2 regions of the Streptomyces sp. NPDC028298 genome follow, and region 1 is predicted to be linked to the other one. Evidence: predicted binding sites of a transcription regulator. Region 1 holds the regulator's gene; the other holds the start of a gene.
The links. The regulator HrcA, encoded in region 1, represses chaperone genes, less so after heat shock. The targets are predictions, from matches to a motif close to TTNGCACTCNGNNNNNCNGAGTGCNAA.

Region 1 (7,169 bases):
GCCGTCCGTGTCGAAGTGCTCGACCAGGAACACCGGTGCCGTCATCGGGGCGCACCCTCTTCCGGGATCTCGGCGGCGGCCGACAACGCTGTCTCGGCGGCCGCGATTTCTGCGTTCAGTACCTCCACGAGCTGCCCGGCGGGCAGGTCGCGGGCCATGCGGTGGCCCTGTCCCGCCCACAGGGCCATGCCCTGCGCGTCGCCCGCCTTGGCCGCCGCCTTGCGCAGCGGCAGGGTGAGGTGGTGGACCTCGGGGTAGGCGGCGGGGGCGTACGGGCCGTGCTCGCGCATGAAGCGGTTGGCCAGGGCCCGCGCCGGGCGCCCGGAGAAGGCGCGCGTGAGCTCCGTCCGTACGTAGAGGGGGTCGGTCAGCGCCTGTTTGTGCACGGCGCTCGCGCCGGACTCGGGGGTGGCGAGGAAGGCGGTGCCGAGCTGGGCGGCGTCCGCGCCCGCGGCGAGGACGCCGGCGATCTGGCTGCCGCGCATGAGGCCGCCGGCCGCGACGACCGGGATCGCCACCCTCTCGCGGACCTGTGCGACCAGCGTGAGCAGGCCGACGCCGGTGCCGTCCGTCTCCGGATTGTCGCGGTGGGTGCCCTGGTGTCCGCCGGCCTCGATGCCCTGCACGACGACCGCGTCGGCGCCGGCCCGCTCCACGGCGAGTGCTTCCTCGGCCGTGGTGGCGGTGACCAGGGTGAGGGTGCCCGCGCGCCGCAGCGACTGGAGCACCTCCGGCTTCGGGACGCCGAAGTGGAAGGAGACCGCCGCCACCGGCTTGTCCAGGAGGACGGCGAGTTTGGCGTCGTAGCCGTCGTCGCGGCCGCTGTCCGGGTCCCCGAGCTCGGTCTCGTACCAGGCGGCCTCGCCCGCGAGCTGGTGCGCGTACACCTCGACCGCGGCGGCGTCCGCGTGCTCGGGCTGCGGGAGGAACAGGTTGACGCCGAAGGGACGGCCGGTCAGCCCGCGCAGTTGCTTGATCTCCTGGTACATGCCGTCGGCGGTCTTGTACCCCGCCGCGAGGAAGCCGAGCCCGCCGGCCTCGGACACGGCGGCCGCGAGCTGCGGGACGGAGACTCCGCCCGCCATGGGGGCCTGCACGATCGGGTGAGGGAAGAGATCGGTCAGCGCGGAGGACATGACGGCATGTTGTCACGTCCCCCGGACAAGTCCGAATCCGGTCGGTCAGCCGGATACGGCCTCCGATGTGGAGGGCACGGGGCGCTCCTGGCCCCGTGCCCCGCCTGGATCAGCGGCCGTTGAAGGCGTCCTTCAGCCGGGAGAAGAGCCCCTGCTGACCGGGCTGGAACTGACCGGTGGGCCGCTCCTCGCCGCGCATCTGCGCCAGCTCGCGCAGCACCCGCTCCTGCTCCGGGTCGAGCTTGGTCGGCGTCATGACCTCGACGTGCACGACGAGGTCGCCTCGGCCGCCGCCGCGCAGGTGGGTGACGCCCCGGCCGTGCAGCGGGATCGACTGACCGGACTGCGTGCCCGGACGGATGTCGACCTCCTCCATGCCGTCGAGCGTCTCCAGCGGCACCTTGGTGCCGAGGGCCGCCGCGGTCATCGGGATGGTGACCGTGCAGTGCAGGTCGTCGCCGCGCCGCTGGAAGGTCGAGTGCGGCAGTTCGTGGATCTCGACGTACAGGTCGCCGGCGGGGCCGCCGCCGGGGCCGACCTCGCCCTCGCCCGCGAGCTGGATGCGGGTGCCGTTGTCCACACCGGCCGGGATCTTGACCGTGAGGGTGCGGCGGGAGCGGACCCGGCCGTCGCCCGCGCACTCGTGGCACGGGGTCGGGACGACGGTGCCGAAGCCCTGGCACTGCGGACACGGCCGCGAGGTCATGACCTGGCCCAGGAAGGACCGCGTCACCTGGGACACCTCGCCGCGGCCGCGGCACATGTCACAGGTCTGCGCCGCGGTGCCGGGGGCCGCGCCCTCGCCGTTGCAGGTGCCGCAGACGACGGCCGTGTCGACCTGGATGTCCTTCGTGGTGCCGAAGGCCGCCTCGTCGAGCTCGATCTCCAGACGGATCATGGCGTCCTGGCCCCGGCGGGTGCGCGAGCGCGGTCCGCGCTGCGACGCCGTGCCGAAGAACGCGTCCATGATGTCCGAGAAGTTCCCGAAGCCGCCCTGGCCGAAGCCGCCGGCGCCACCGCCGCCCTGCTGGGACAGCGGGTCGCCGCCGAGGTCGTAGACCTGCTTCTTCTGCGGGTCCGACAACACCTCGTAGGCGGCGTTGATCTCCTTGAAGCGCTCCTGCGTCTTCGGATCGGGATTGACGTCCGGGTGCAGCTCGCGAGCGAGCCTCCGGAACGCCTTCTTGATCTCGTCCTGGGACGCGTCGCGGCGCACGCCGAGTACGGCGTAGTAGTCCGTGGCCACTTACGACTCCGCCAGGATCTGTCCGACGTACCGTGCCACCGCTCGTACCGCTCCCATCGTTCCCGGGTAATCCATGCGGGTCGGGCCGACCACGCCGAGTTTGGCTACTGCCTCGCCGCCCGAACCGTAGCCGACGGAGACCACGGACGTGGAGTTGAGTCCCTCATACGCGTTCTCGTGCCCGATTCGCACGGTCATGCTCGAATCCCCGGCCTCTCCAAGCAACTTGAGGAGCACGACCTGCTCCTCGAGGGCTTCGAGCACCGGCCGGATGGTGAGAGGGAAGTCATGTCCGAATCGCGTGAGATTGGCGGTACCGCCGATCATCAGGCGCTCCTCGGTCTCCTCGACCAGTGTCTCCAGCAGGGTGGAGAGCACTGTCGAGACCGTACCCCGGTCCTCCGCCTCGAAGGCTTCCGGGAGGTCCTGGACGAGCTGCGGGACGTCCGCGAAGGGGCGCCCCGCGACCCGGCTGTTGAGCCGGGCCCGCAGGTCCGCCAGCGACGTCTCACCGAACGGCGCCGGGCAGTTGATCATGCGCTGCTCGACCCGGCCGGTGTCCGTGATCAGCACGAGCATCACCCGCGCGGGGGCCATGGAGAGCAGCTCCACATGGCGCACGGTCGAGCGGGTCAGCGAGGGGTACTGCACGACGGCGACCTGCCGGGTGAGCTGCGCGAGCAGCCGCACGGTCCGGCCGACGACGTCGTCCAGGTCGACGGCTCCGTCCAGGAAGTTCTGGATGGCGCGGCGCTCGGGCGCGGTCATCGGCTTGACGCCGGCGAGCTTGTCGACGAAGAGGCGGTACCCCTTGTCCGTGGGGATGCGCCCGGCACTGGTGTGCGGCTGCGCGATGTACCCCTCGTCCTCCAGGACCGCCATGTCGTTGCGGACGGTCGCCGGCGAGACGCCGAGACGGTGCCGCTCGGTGAGCGCCTTCGAACCGACCGGCTCCTCGGTGCCCACGTAGTCCTGGACGATGGCGCGCAGCACCTCGAGCCTGCGTTCGCTGAGCATCGCGCACCTCCAGAAGTCGACTCGGTGGTCTTCGTGGCATTCGCCTGGCACTCAGCGCACGCGAGTGCCAACGTTCCCCGGCCCAGTGTACGGCGGTCGGGCACGCCCCGGGCAAGGGCGGGCCTGCGATGTCGTGCACGGCACCCGGTCACCGTTAGCGTCGCCGCATGAGGCTGACTTGGGAAGAGCTCGGGTGGGAAAGGGTGGCGCCCCGGGTGGGGCGACGGCGGCTTCCGGACTGGGACTGCACGGCCGGGCTCGTCGTCGGCGAGGGGGCGGCACTCATGATCGACGCCGGGTCGAGCCTCGCGGAGGGCGCCGCCCTGCGCGCCGATGCGCGGGTCCTGACCGGCGGACGTGTGACCCATATCGCGCTCACCCACCCGCATTTCGACCATGTTTTCGGCGCGGCCGCGTTCGCCGGCGCGCAGGTCCTCGCCGCGGACGGTTCGTCCGAGGTGTACCGGAACGGCCGCGGGGAGCTGTGCGCGGACGCGGTGCGCAACGGTCTCGACCCGAGGGCGGCGGAGGAGGCGGCGGACACCCTCGTACGGCCCCACCGCCTCGTCGGGAGCACCTGGGACGTGCATCTCGGCGGCGGCGTCGGGGTCCGGCTGGTGCGGACGGGCGAGGGCCACACCGCCCACGACCTGGTGGCCGTCGTGCCGGGCGACCCGGTGGTGGTGTTCTGCGGCGACCTGGTCGAGGAGTCGGGCGAGCCGCAGGCGGGCCCCGACGCCGTGCCGTCGCGCTGGCCCGCGGCGCTCGACCGGCTGCTCGGCCTGGGCGGCGAGGAGGCGCTGTACGTACCCGGCCACGGGGCGGTCGTGGACGCCGCGTTCGTACGGTCCCAACGGGACGCCCTGGCCGAGCGTTTCGGCGTGTCGCGGTGAGCGCCGCCGGGCTTCTCCTATCGTCATCCGAATGCGCCAGTACTCTCCGGACCTGACCCCGCCGTGGAAGAAGCCCCAGCCCGTGCCCGAGGTCCCGGCGGACCCGGGTCTGGTCGTCGAGGAGCCCGGAACCGGCTTCTGCGGCGCGGTGATCCGCTGCGAGGCGGGCACGGTGACCCTGGAGGACCGCTTCGGCAAGCACCGGGTGTTCCCGCTGGAACCGCGCGGCTTCCTGCTGGAGGGCAAGGTGGTGACGCTGGTCCGCCCGGCGCCCTCCGCGCCGGTGCGCCCCAGCCGTACGGCCTCCGGCTCGGTGGCGGTCCCCGGCGCCCGCGCCCGGGTCGCGCGCGCCGGGCGCATCTACGTCGAGGGCCGGCACGACGCCGAGCTGGTCGAGCGCGTCTGGGGCGACGACCTGCGCGTCGAGGGCGTGGTCGTGGAGTACCTGGAGGGCGTGGACGACCTCCCGGCGGTGGTCGAGGCGTTCTCCCCGGGCCCGGACGCCCGGCTCGGCGTGCTCGTGGACCACCTGGTGCCGGGTTCGAAGGAGTCGCGGATCGCGGAGGCGGTCACGAGCGAGCACGCCCTGGTGCTCGGCCACCCGTACATCGACGTGTGGGAGGCCGTGAAGCCGTCCTCCGTCGGCATCCCGTCCTGGCCCCGGGTCCCGCACGGCCAGGACTGGAAGACGGGCGTGTGCCGGGCCCTGGGCTGGCCGGAGAACACCGGCGCGGCCTGGCAGCACATCCTGTCCCGGGTCCGCTCCTACAAGGACCTCGAACCGGCCCTGCTGGGCCGGGTGGAGGAACTGATCGACTTCGTCACGGCCCCGGAGTGAGAGGTCGGCGCGGCCGCCTGCTCAGTCCACCAGATCCCGGACCACGGCGTCCGCGAGGAGGCGGCCGCGCAGGGTGAGGACGGCCCGGCCGGCGTCGTAGGGGCCGGCTTCGAGGAGTCCCTCGGACAGGGCGCGGCGGGAGGCCGCGAGACCGTCGGGGCGGAGCAGGGAGAGCGGGCAGCCCTCGCGCAGCCGCAGTTCCAGGAGGATCCGCTCGACCCGGCGGTCCTCCTCGGAGAGGAGTTCACGGCCGGCCCCCGGGGAGCGGCCCTCGGCCAGCGCCGCCGCGTACGCCCCCGGATGCTTCACGTTCCACCAGCGAACGCCGCCGACGTGGCTGTGCGCGCCGGGACCCGCGCCCCACCAGTCGGCTCCCCGCCAGTAGAGCTCGTTGTGCAGACAGCGGCTGCCCGACGAGCCGGCGGTGGCCCAGTTCGACACCTCGTACCACTCGAAGCCCGCCGCCGACATCACCTCGTCCGCGATGAGATAGCGGTCCGCGTGCACGTCGTCGTCGGTCACGGGGACCTCGCCGCGGCGGATCCGGCGCGCGAGCTGCGTGCCCTCCTCGACGATCAGCGCGTACGCGGAGATGTGGTCGGGTCCCGCGCCGAGGGCCGCCTCGAGCGAGGCCCGCCAGTCGTCGTCCGACTCCCCCGGCGTGCCGTAGATCAGATCCAGGTTCACATGTGCGAAGCCGGCCGCGCGGGCCTCGGCGACACAGGCCTCGGGGCGGCCCGGGGTGTGGGTGCGGTCGAGCACCTTCAGGACGTGCTGCCGGGCGCTCTGCATGCCGAAGGAGATCCGGTTGAAGCCTCCGGCGCGCAGGGTCGCGAGGTACTCCGGGTCGACGGACTCGGGGTTCGCCTCCGTGGTGACCTCGGCGTCGTCCGCGAGGCCGAACTCGTCCCTGATCGCGCCCAGCATCCGTACGAGGTCGTCGGCGGCCAGCAGCGTGGGCGTACCGCCTCCGACGAAGACGGTGCGGACCGGGCGGGGGTCGTCGCCGAGGACCTTGCGGGCGAGCCGGATCTCGTCGGTCAGGGTGTCCGCGTAGTTGTCGCGGGAGGCGAGCACGCCGCCGCTGCCCCGCAGCTCGGTCGCCGTGTAGGTGTTGAAGTCGCAGTAGCCGCAGCGGGTCGCGCAGTACGGAACGTGGAGGTAGAACCCGAGGGGCCGCTCGGCGGCCCCGGCCAGGGCGTGCGCGGGCAGCGCCCCGTCGTCGGGGACGGGCTCACCGTCGGGAAGTGCGGAAGGCATGCGTTCCATTGTCCAGCACGCCCGGGGTGGACGTGCCCGGCCGGGCGGCGGGCCTCGTCACTCGGCCCGCTTCACGGGCGGAGCCCCGTCGCTCGGCCCGCGTCACAACCGGAGGCCGTCACCCGGCCCGCATCACGGGCGGAGGCCGTCACCCGGCCCGCGTCACGGGCGGAGGCCTGTCACGCGGCCTGCCTCACGGGCGGAGCCCGTCATTCGGCCTGTAACACCAGCAGGGCCATGTCGTCCTCGGGCGGGCGGGGGCCGAAGGCGTGGACCAGCGCGCGGATCCGTTCCGCGATCATCTCGGCGTTCAGACCGGCGCAGCCCGCGAGGGCGTGCGCGAGGCCGTCCTCGTCGTCGAACTGACGGGACCCGTCGCGCCGCTCCGTCACCCCGTCGGTGACGCACAGGAGCGTGTCCCCCGGGTACAGCTCGAAGGACTCCGAGGTGTACTCGGGGTCCTCGAAGACGCCGAGCAGGGTCTGCGGCCGGGCCACCTCCCTTACGCCGCCGTCGGGACCCAGCAGCAGCGGCAGCGGATGCCCCGCCGAGGCCAGGGTGCAGCGCACTCCGCCCTCGAAGGGGACCAGCTCGCCGTAGAGCATCGACAGGAAGCGCGTCTGCGGGCCGAGGTCGGTGCCGAGCCCGGGTCCGCCCGCGGCCACGAGCGCGCGGGCGGCCGCGTCCGCCGCCTCCGTAGCGTCGTCGAGGAGGAGCTGGTTGAGACGGTCGAGGACGTCCGCGACGTCGTAGCCCTCGCGGGCCAGGAGCCGCAGCCA
Region 2 (7,169 bases), on a different contig from region 1:
GCCGAGAGTCCGGAGACGAGGCCGCCGCCGCCACGTCTGGCGTGCAGCGAGTCGTCCTCCCGTACCTCGTAGGTGACCGGGCCGCGGTTGGAGGCGACCAGAATCCTGTGGGCACCGTGCGTTGAAGCCATGCCTCGAAACCTAGCCCCGTCTCGAAACGCTCAAACGCGCCCTTCGGCCGTATGCGATCGGCGGCCGTCGGCGCCGGACTACGCGGCTCTGCGCGTCTGGTACTCGGAGATTTCGCTCATCGGCGGCCTTTCCTCCGTGTCCACGGAGTACGTGCGCGGCCGGAAACCGTCGCGGTCGCGCTCGAACTGGGTGAGGGAGGGACGGATCAGGTGTCCGCGCGCCAGCCGGAGCTGCGCGGTGCGGTAGATCGCGGCGGCCATGCGGCCGAGCGCCTGCCCGTCCTGGTGGCGGTGCTTGCGCACCCCGACGTCGACCTGGGCGAGGGCGTCCAGGCCCACCAGGTGCAGGGCGTCGACGAGCATGCCCAGCTCGACGCCGTAGCCGACGGGGAAGGGGAGCTGTTCGAGCAGCGAGCGGCGGGCCGCGTACTCGCCGCCGAGCGGCTGGACGAAGCCCGCGAGCTGCGGCCAGTGCATGTTCAGGAGCGGGCGGGCCATCAGCTCGGTGACCCGGCCGCCCTGCCCGCCGCCGCCGGCCATCGGGCGGTCGTACATGGCCTTGACCAGGTCGACGCCGGGTTCGGTGAGCAGCGGGCCCACGATCCCGGAGACGAAGTCGGACGAGAACTCCTTGAGGTCCGCGTCGACGAAGCAGACGATGTCCCCGCTCGTCACGAGCAGCGACCGCCACAGCACCTCGCCCTTGCCGGGCACGGCCGGGATCCGCGGGAGGATGTCGTCGCGGTGCACGACGCGCGCGCCCGCGGCGGCGGCGACCGCGGCGGTGCGGTCGCTCGAACCGGAGTCGACGACGACGATCTCGTCGACGAGGGGCACCTGCTGCATCAGATCGTGGCGGATGATCGCGACGATCTCGCCGACCGTCTCCTCCTCGTTGAGTGCGGGCAGCACGACACTCACCGTCGATCCGGTGACACGCTTGGCTGCCATGATCCTGTGGAGCGGGCGGTCGGTCGCGGACCAGGAGCGTGTGCTCAGCCAGCTTTCGACTTTACTCAGCACCGTCTGCGGCTCCTCACTGTCTGATCACACGCTCTCATCGGCGTGCCCGCTGCGGCCAGCGGCAGATCGATTGCCGTCGTCTCGCGGTTCGGACGACTATCTCAACTGTCCTGGCCTTCGGTTACAGTCTTGAACAACGCGCATGACCATCGCATGTCCTGGATCGTCGGCGCGTATCGTGTTCAACAGTTCAACAATCAAATACCGCTCATCCAGAGGGGCAGAGGGATACGGCCCGATGAAGCCCCGGCAACCCTCCAGCCGGTCTCGTACCGATCGATGTCGATCGCGTCGCGAGGCTCCCGGCTAGGGAAGGTGCCAAATCCGTCTCACGGCGAAGTGCGCCGTGAGGAAGATGAGGAGAAAGGGCCTCGCCTCCATGGCTGCGCAGACAGTTGCAAGCACCACGAACTCCGCCGACGCGGTAGACCTCGGCCCGGCCGCGGCGCTTTCCTGCCGCGAGTGCGGACACCGCGTCCCGCTCGGCCCGGTCTTCGCCTGCGAGGAGTGTTTCGGCCCGCTGGAGATCGCCTACGACTTCTCGGCCTACGACACCGAAGAGCTCCGCAAGCGCATCGAAGCGGGACCCACGAACATCTGGCGCTACGCGCCGCTCCTGCCCGTCCCCGCGGACGTGGCGGACAAGCCGAACATCAACCCCGGCTGGACCAAGCTCGTCCAGGCCGACAACCTGGCCCGCGAGCTCGGCGTCGACGCCGGGAAGCTCTTCGTCAAGGACGACTCCGGCAACCCGACGCACTCCTTCAAGGACCGCGTCGTCGCCCAGGCCATCGAAGCGGCCCGCGTCTTCGGCTTCACCACCCTCTCCTGCTCCTCCACCGGCAACCTCGCCGGGGCGGTGGGCGCCGCGGCGGCCCGCGCCGGCTTCCGTTCCTGCGTGTTCATCCCGCACGACCTGGAGCAGGGCAAGGTCGTCATGGCCGCGGTCTACGGCGGCGAGCTCGTCGGCATCCAGGGCAACTACGACGACGTGAACCGTTTCTGCTCCGAGCTGATCGGCGACCCGGCCGGCGAGGGCTGGGGCTTCGTCAACGTCAACCTGCGGCCCTACTACGCCGAGGGCTCCAAGACCCTGGCGTACGAGATCTGCGAGCAGCTCGGCTGGAAGCTCCCCGACCAGCTCGTCGTGCCCATCGCCTCCGGCTCCCAGCTCACGAAGATCGACAAGGGGCTCCAGGAGCTGATCAAGCTCGGACTCGTCGAGGACAAGCCGTACAAGATCTTCGGCGCCCAGGCCGAGGGCTGCTCCCCGGTGTCCGTGGCCTACAAGGCCGGTCACGACGTCGTACGGCCGCAGAAGCCGGACACCATCGCCAAGTCGCTCGCCATCGGCAACCCGGCGGACGGCCCGTACGTGCTCGACATCGCCCGGCGCACCGGCGGCGCGGTGGAGGACGTGAACGACGAGCAGATCGTCGACGCGATCAAGCTGCTCGCGCGCACCGAGGGCATCTTCGCGGAGACGGCCGGCGGTGTGACCGTCGGTGTCACCCGCAAGCTCATCGAGAACGGTCTCCTCGACCCGGCCCTCACCACGGTCGTGCTGAACACCGGCGACGGCCTCAAGACCCTGGACGCGGTGGCCTCCGACACCGGGCTGACCGCGACCATCCGCCCGAACCTCGACTCCTTCCGAGAGGCTGGCCTCGCATCATGAGCGTCAACGTCCGCATCCCCACCATCCTGCGCACCTACACCGGTGGTGCCGCCGAGGTGACGGCCGAGGGCGCGACCCTCGCCGAGGTCATCAGCGACCTGGAGAAGAACCACACGGGCATCGCCGCGCGCGTCCTGGACGACCAGGGCAAGCTGCGTCGCTTCGTGAACGTGTACGTCAACGACGACGACGTGCGCTTCGAGCAGGGACTGGAGACGGCGACTCCGGACGGTGTCGGCGTTTCGATCATTCCGGCCGTCGCCGGAGGCTGATCGTTACCCTCGGTAATGCCGAACACAGTGCGTTCACATAATTGCCCCCTCCGTGAGACAAACGGAGGGGGCAATTCTGTTGGGTTGAACGCGCTAGAGTTGGGGAAGTCGCTCCGATTTGGATGTTGGTTTCATGCCGGACGCATATGAGTGACCGTTCTTCGGGCGACAAGAAGTAGCCAAAGTGACTCACCTTTTTGGGCATTTTATGGCATTTGCGGGGCCCGACTTGCCCTGAATCCTTGCGCATTCTCCACATATCATTGATCGGCCATGCCCAGAATTCTCGTCCGATTGACCTGTTGCAGAGGGCAGTTGGACAGATACATTCAGCCGCGGTCGACGCGTTCCGGCGCACACCCCCAACCGTTGGGGGGTGAGGTCTGACCCGGATCCGCGAAGTGTGGATCTGTGCAAGGGCCAGTAATAGGGGAGTTAGGCATGGCTCAGGGCACCGTCAAGTGGTTCAACGCGGAGAAGGGGTACGGCTTCATCGCGGTCGACGGTGGTGCGGACGTCTTCGTGCACTACAGCGCGATTCAGATGGACGGCTACCGCACCCTTGAAGAGGGTCAGCGAGTGGAGTTCGAGATCTCGCAGGGCCAGAAGGGTCCGCAGGCGGACATGGTCAAACTCGCCGTCTGATCGGGCGCGAACGACCACCGACTCAACTCACGCACGAGGGGCCCGCATCCCACCAGGGATGCGGGCCCCTCGTGCGTCTCCGGGGGGCTTCCAGGGGGCTCGCTTCGCGAGCGCACCTTGCTCCCGCCCGTCGCCCGACCGCCACCCCTCGACGAGCTCGCTTCGCGAGCGCACCTTGCACTCGACGGGGTCGAGTGCTAATCATTGGCGTTAGCACTCTCCGAGTGAGAGTGACAGAACTTGGATCGGGCCGGCGAGGCTCGCGGGCCTGTGGGGCAAGGAACCACAGGGCTCGGGGGCCGTCCGTCGCGGGCGCGGGCGCGATCCGGAGCAATCCACCCCGTCCGGGAGGACCACTTCACATGGCCAAGATCATCGCGTTCGACGAGGAGGCACGGCGCGGTCTCGAGCGCGGGATGAACCAGCTCGCCGACGCCGTCAAGGTCACCCTCGGCCCCAAGGGCCGTAACGTCGTCCTCGAGAAGAAGTGGGGCGCGCCCACGATCACCAACGATGGTGTTTCCATCGCCAAGGAGATCGAGCTCGAGGACCCGTACGAGAAGATCGGCGCCGAGCTGGTCAAGGAAGTCGCCAAGAAGACGGACGACGTCGCCGGTGACGGTACGACCACCGCGACCGTCCTCGCCCAGGCGCTCGTCCGCGAGGGCCTGCGCAACGTCGCCGCCGGCGCCAACCCGATGGCCCTCAAGCGCGGTATCGAGAAGGCCGTCGAGGCCGTCTCCGGTGCCCTGCTCGAGCAGGCCAAGGATGTCGAGACCAAGGAGCAGATCGCTTCCACGGCCTCCATCTCCGCCGCCGACACCCAGATCGGCGAGCTCATCGCCGAGGCGATGGACAAGGTCGGCAAGGAAGGCGTCATCACCGTCGAGGAGTCCCAGACCTTCGGTCTGGAGCTGGAGCTCACCGAGGGTATGCGCTTCGACAAGGGCTACATCTCGGCGTACTTCGCCACCGACATGGAGCGTATGGAGGCCGTCCTCGACGACCCGTACATCCTGATCGCGAACTCCAAGATCGCGAACGTGAAGGACCTGCTCCCGCTCCTGGAGAAGGTCATGCAGTCGGGCAAGCCGCTGCTGATCATCGCCGAGGACGTCGAGGGCGAGGCCCTGTCGACCCTGGTCGTGAACAAGATCCGTGGCACCTTCAAGTCCGTCGCCGTCAAGGCCCCGGGCTTCGGTGACCGCCGCAAGGCCATGCTCGGCGACATCGCCATCCTCACGGGCGGCGAGGTCATCTCCGAGGAGGTCGGCCTCAAGCTGGAGAACGCGGGTCTGGACCTGCTGGGCCGCGCCCGCAAGGTCGTCATTACCAAGGACGAGACCACGATCGTCGACGGCTCCGGCTCCGCCGACCAGGTCGCCGGCCGTGTGAACCAGATCCGTGCCGAGATCGAGAACTCGGACTCGGACTACGACCGCGAGAAGCTCCAGGAGCGTCTGGCGAAGCTGGCCGGCGGCGTGGCCGTCATCAAGGCCGGTGCCGCCACCGAGGTCGAGCTCAAGGAGCGCAAGCACCGCATCGAGGACGCCGTTCGCAACGCGAAGGCGGCCGTCGAGGAGGGCATCGTCGCCGGTGGTGGCGTGGCCCTGCTCCAGGCTTCCTCGGTCTTCGAGAAGCTCGAGCTCTCGGGTGACGAGGCGACCGGCGCCAACGCCGTGCGTCTGGCCCTGGAGGCCCCGCTCAAGCAGATCGCCGTCAACGGTGGTCTCGAGGGTGGTGTCATCGTCGAGAAGGTGCGCAACCTTCCCGTCGGCCACGGCCTGAACGCCGCGACCGGTGAGTACGTCGACATGATCGCCGAAGGCATCATCGACCCGGCGAAGGTGACGCGTTCCGCTCTGCAGAACGCCGCCTCCATCGCCGCGCTGTTCCTGACCACCGAGGCCGTCATCGCCGACAAGCCGGAGAAGGCCGCGGCCCCGGCCGGCGGCGGCATGCCGGGCGGTGACATGGACTTCTGATCGACCCCGGTCGATCAACCGTCCTGACGTTCCGAGGGCGGCGCCTTCCCGAGAGGGAGGGTGCCGCCCTCGGGCGTTTCCCGGCCCGCCGCCGGACGTCTCCTCGGGCGGGCCGCCCCGGTACGTGGCCCGGATCACAGGGACGAGTCCCGGGGCGGCGGAATGCCTCGCCCGGTGCGGAGGTTGACGCTGAAGAGCAGTTGATGCATGTGCACATACCGCACGGAATCTCCTGTTTCGCAGACCGCTCGACGTCATACCGACCACCTCTCCGAGGAGCCCCCACGTGACCGCTGACGCCGCGTCCCGCGCCGCCGAGATCCTGTCCCGCCCCGTCTCCATCAACGGCCTGAGCGTCCCGAACCGGATCGCCATGGCCCCGATGACCCGGATGTTCTCGCCGGGCGGCGTACCGGGAGAGGACGTGGTCGGCTACTACTCCCGCCGTGCCGCCGCGGGCGTCGGCCTGATCGTCACCGAGGGCACCTACGTCGGCCACGAGTCGGCCGGACAGAGCGACGCGGTGCCGCGCTTCCACGGCGAGGACCAGCTCGCCGGATGGACGAAGGTCGCCGACGCCGTGCACGCGGCGGGCGGCACGATCGTCCCGCAGCTCTGGCACATCGGCATGGTCCGCAAGGCGGGCGAGCCGCCCTTCGCGGACGCCCCGCCCGTCGGCCCCTCCGGCCTCTACAAGGAGGGCGCGCAGGTCACCGGCAAGAGCATGACCCAGCAGGACCTGGACGACGTCATCGAGGCGTTCGCCAAGGCCGCCGCCGACGCCGAGCGCATCGGCTTCGACGGGGTCGAACTGCACGGCGCCCACGGCTACCTGCTCGACCAGTTCCACTGGGCTGGCACCAACCGCCGCGAGGACGCGTACGGCGGCGACCCGGTGGCCCGTACGAAGTTCTCGGCGGAGATCGTCGCCGCGGTGCGCGCGGCCGTCTCGCCCGAGTTCCCCGTCATCTTCCGCTACTCGCAGTGGAAGCAGCAGGCGTACGACGCCCGCCTCGCGGAGACCCCGGAGGAGCTGGAGGCGATCCTCGCCCCGCTCGCCGCGGCCGGAGTGGACTCCTTCCACGCCTCCACCCGCCGCTACTGGGTGCCCGAGTTCGACGGTTCCGACCTCAACCTCGCCGGCTGGACGAAGAAGCTGACGGGCAAGCCCACCATCACCGTCGGCTCGGTGGGCCTGGACGGCGACTTCATCAAGGCCTTCGTGGGCGAGGGCTCGCCGGTCAAGGGCATCGACGACCTCCTCGACCGCATGGAGCGCGACGAGTTCGACCTCGTCGCCATCGGCCGCGCGCTGCTCCAGGACCCGGAGTGGGCGGCGAAGGTCCTGGCCGGCCGCTTCGACGAGCTCGCGCCGTACGACGCGGCGGCGCTGGGCTCGCTGAGCTGACAGCTTCCCGGAAACGGGGGAACGGGG

Region 2: a site for HrcA is predicted at 3,924-3,950, ahead of groL (chaperonin GroEL). Genes of this name have one in related genera too.

The regions. Positions count from the first base shown of each region.
Region 1 is NZ_JBVHTL010000002.1:947,249-954,417, forward strand. It holds gene ACZ4TO_RS12710 (16S rRNA (uracil(1498)-N(3))-methyltransferase) at 1-45, opposite strand, end outside; gene ACZ4TO_RS12715 (nitronate monooxygenase) at 42-1,136, opposite strand; gene dnaJ (molecular chaperone DnaJ) at 1,246-2,382, opposite strand; gene hrcA (heat-inducible transcriptional repressor HrcA) at 2,383-3,399, opposite strand; gene ACZ4TO_RS12730 (MBL fold metallo-hydrolase) at 3,567-4,292, shown strand; gene ACZ4TO_RS12735 (DUF3097 domain-containing protein) at 4,324-5,130, shown strand; gene hemW (radical SAM family heme chaperone HemW) at 5,152-6,390, opposite strand; gene ACZ4TO_RS12745 (SpoIIE family protein phosphatase) at 6,600-7,169, opposite strand, start outside.
Region 2 is NZ_JBVHTL010000006.1:159,331-166,499, forward strand. It holds gene ACZ4TO_RS26335 (alpha,alpha-trehalose-phosphate synthase (UDP-forming)) at 1-131, opposite strand, end outside; gene ACZ4TO_RS26340 (glucosyl-3-phosphoglycerate synthase) at 210-1,154, opposite strand; SAM riboswitch class I at 1,360-1,516, shown strand; gene thrC (threonine synthase) at 1,534-2,832, shown strand; gene ACZ4TO_RS26350 (MoaD/ThiS family protein) at 2,829-3,104, shown strand; gene ACZ4TO_RS26355 (cold-shock protein) at 3,546-3,749, shown strand; gene groL (chaperonin GroEL) at 4,112-5,734, shown strand; gene ACZ4TO_RS26365 (NADH:flavin oxidoreductase) at 6,021-7,142, shown strand.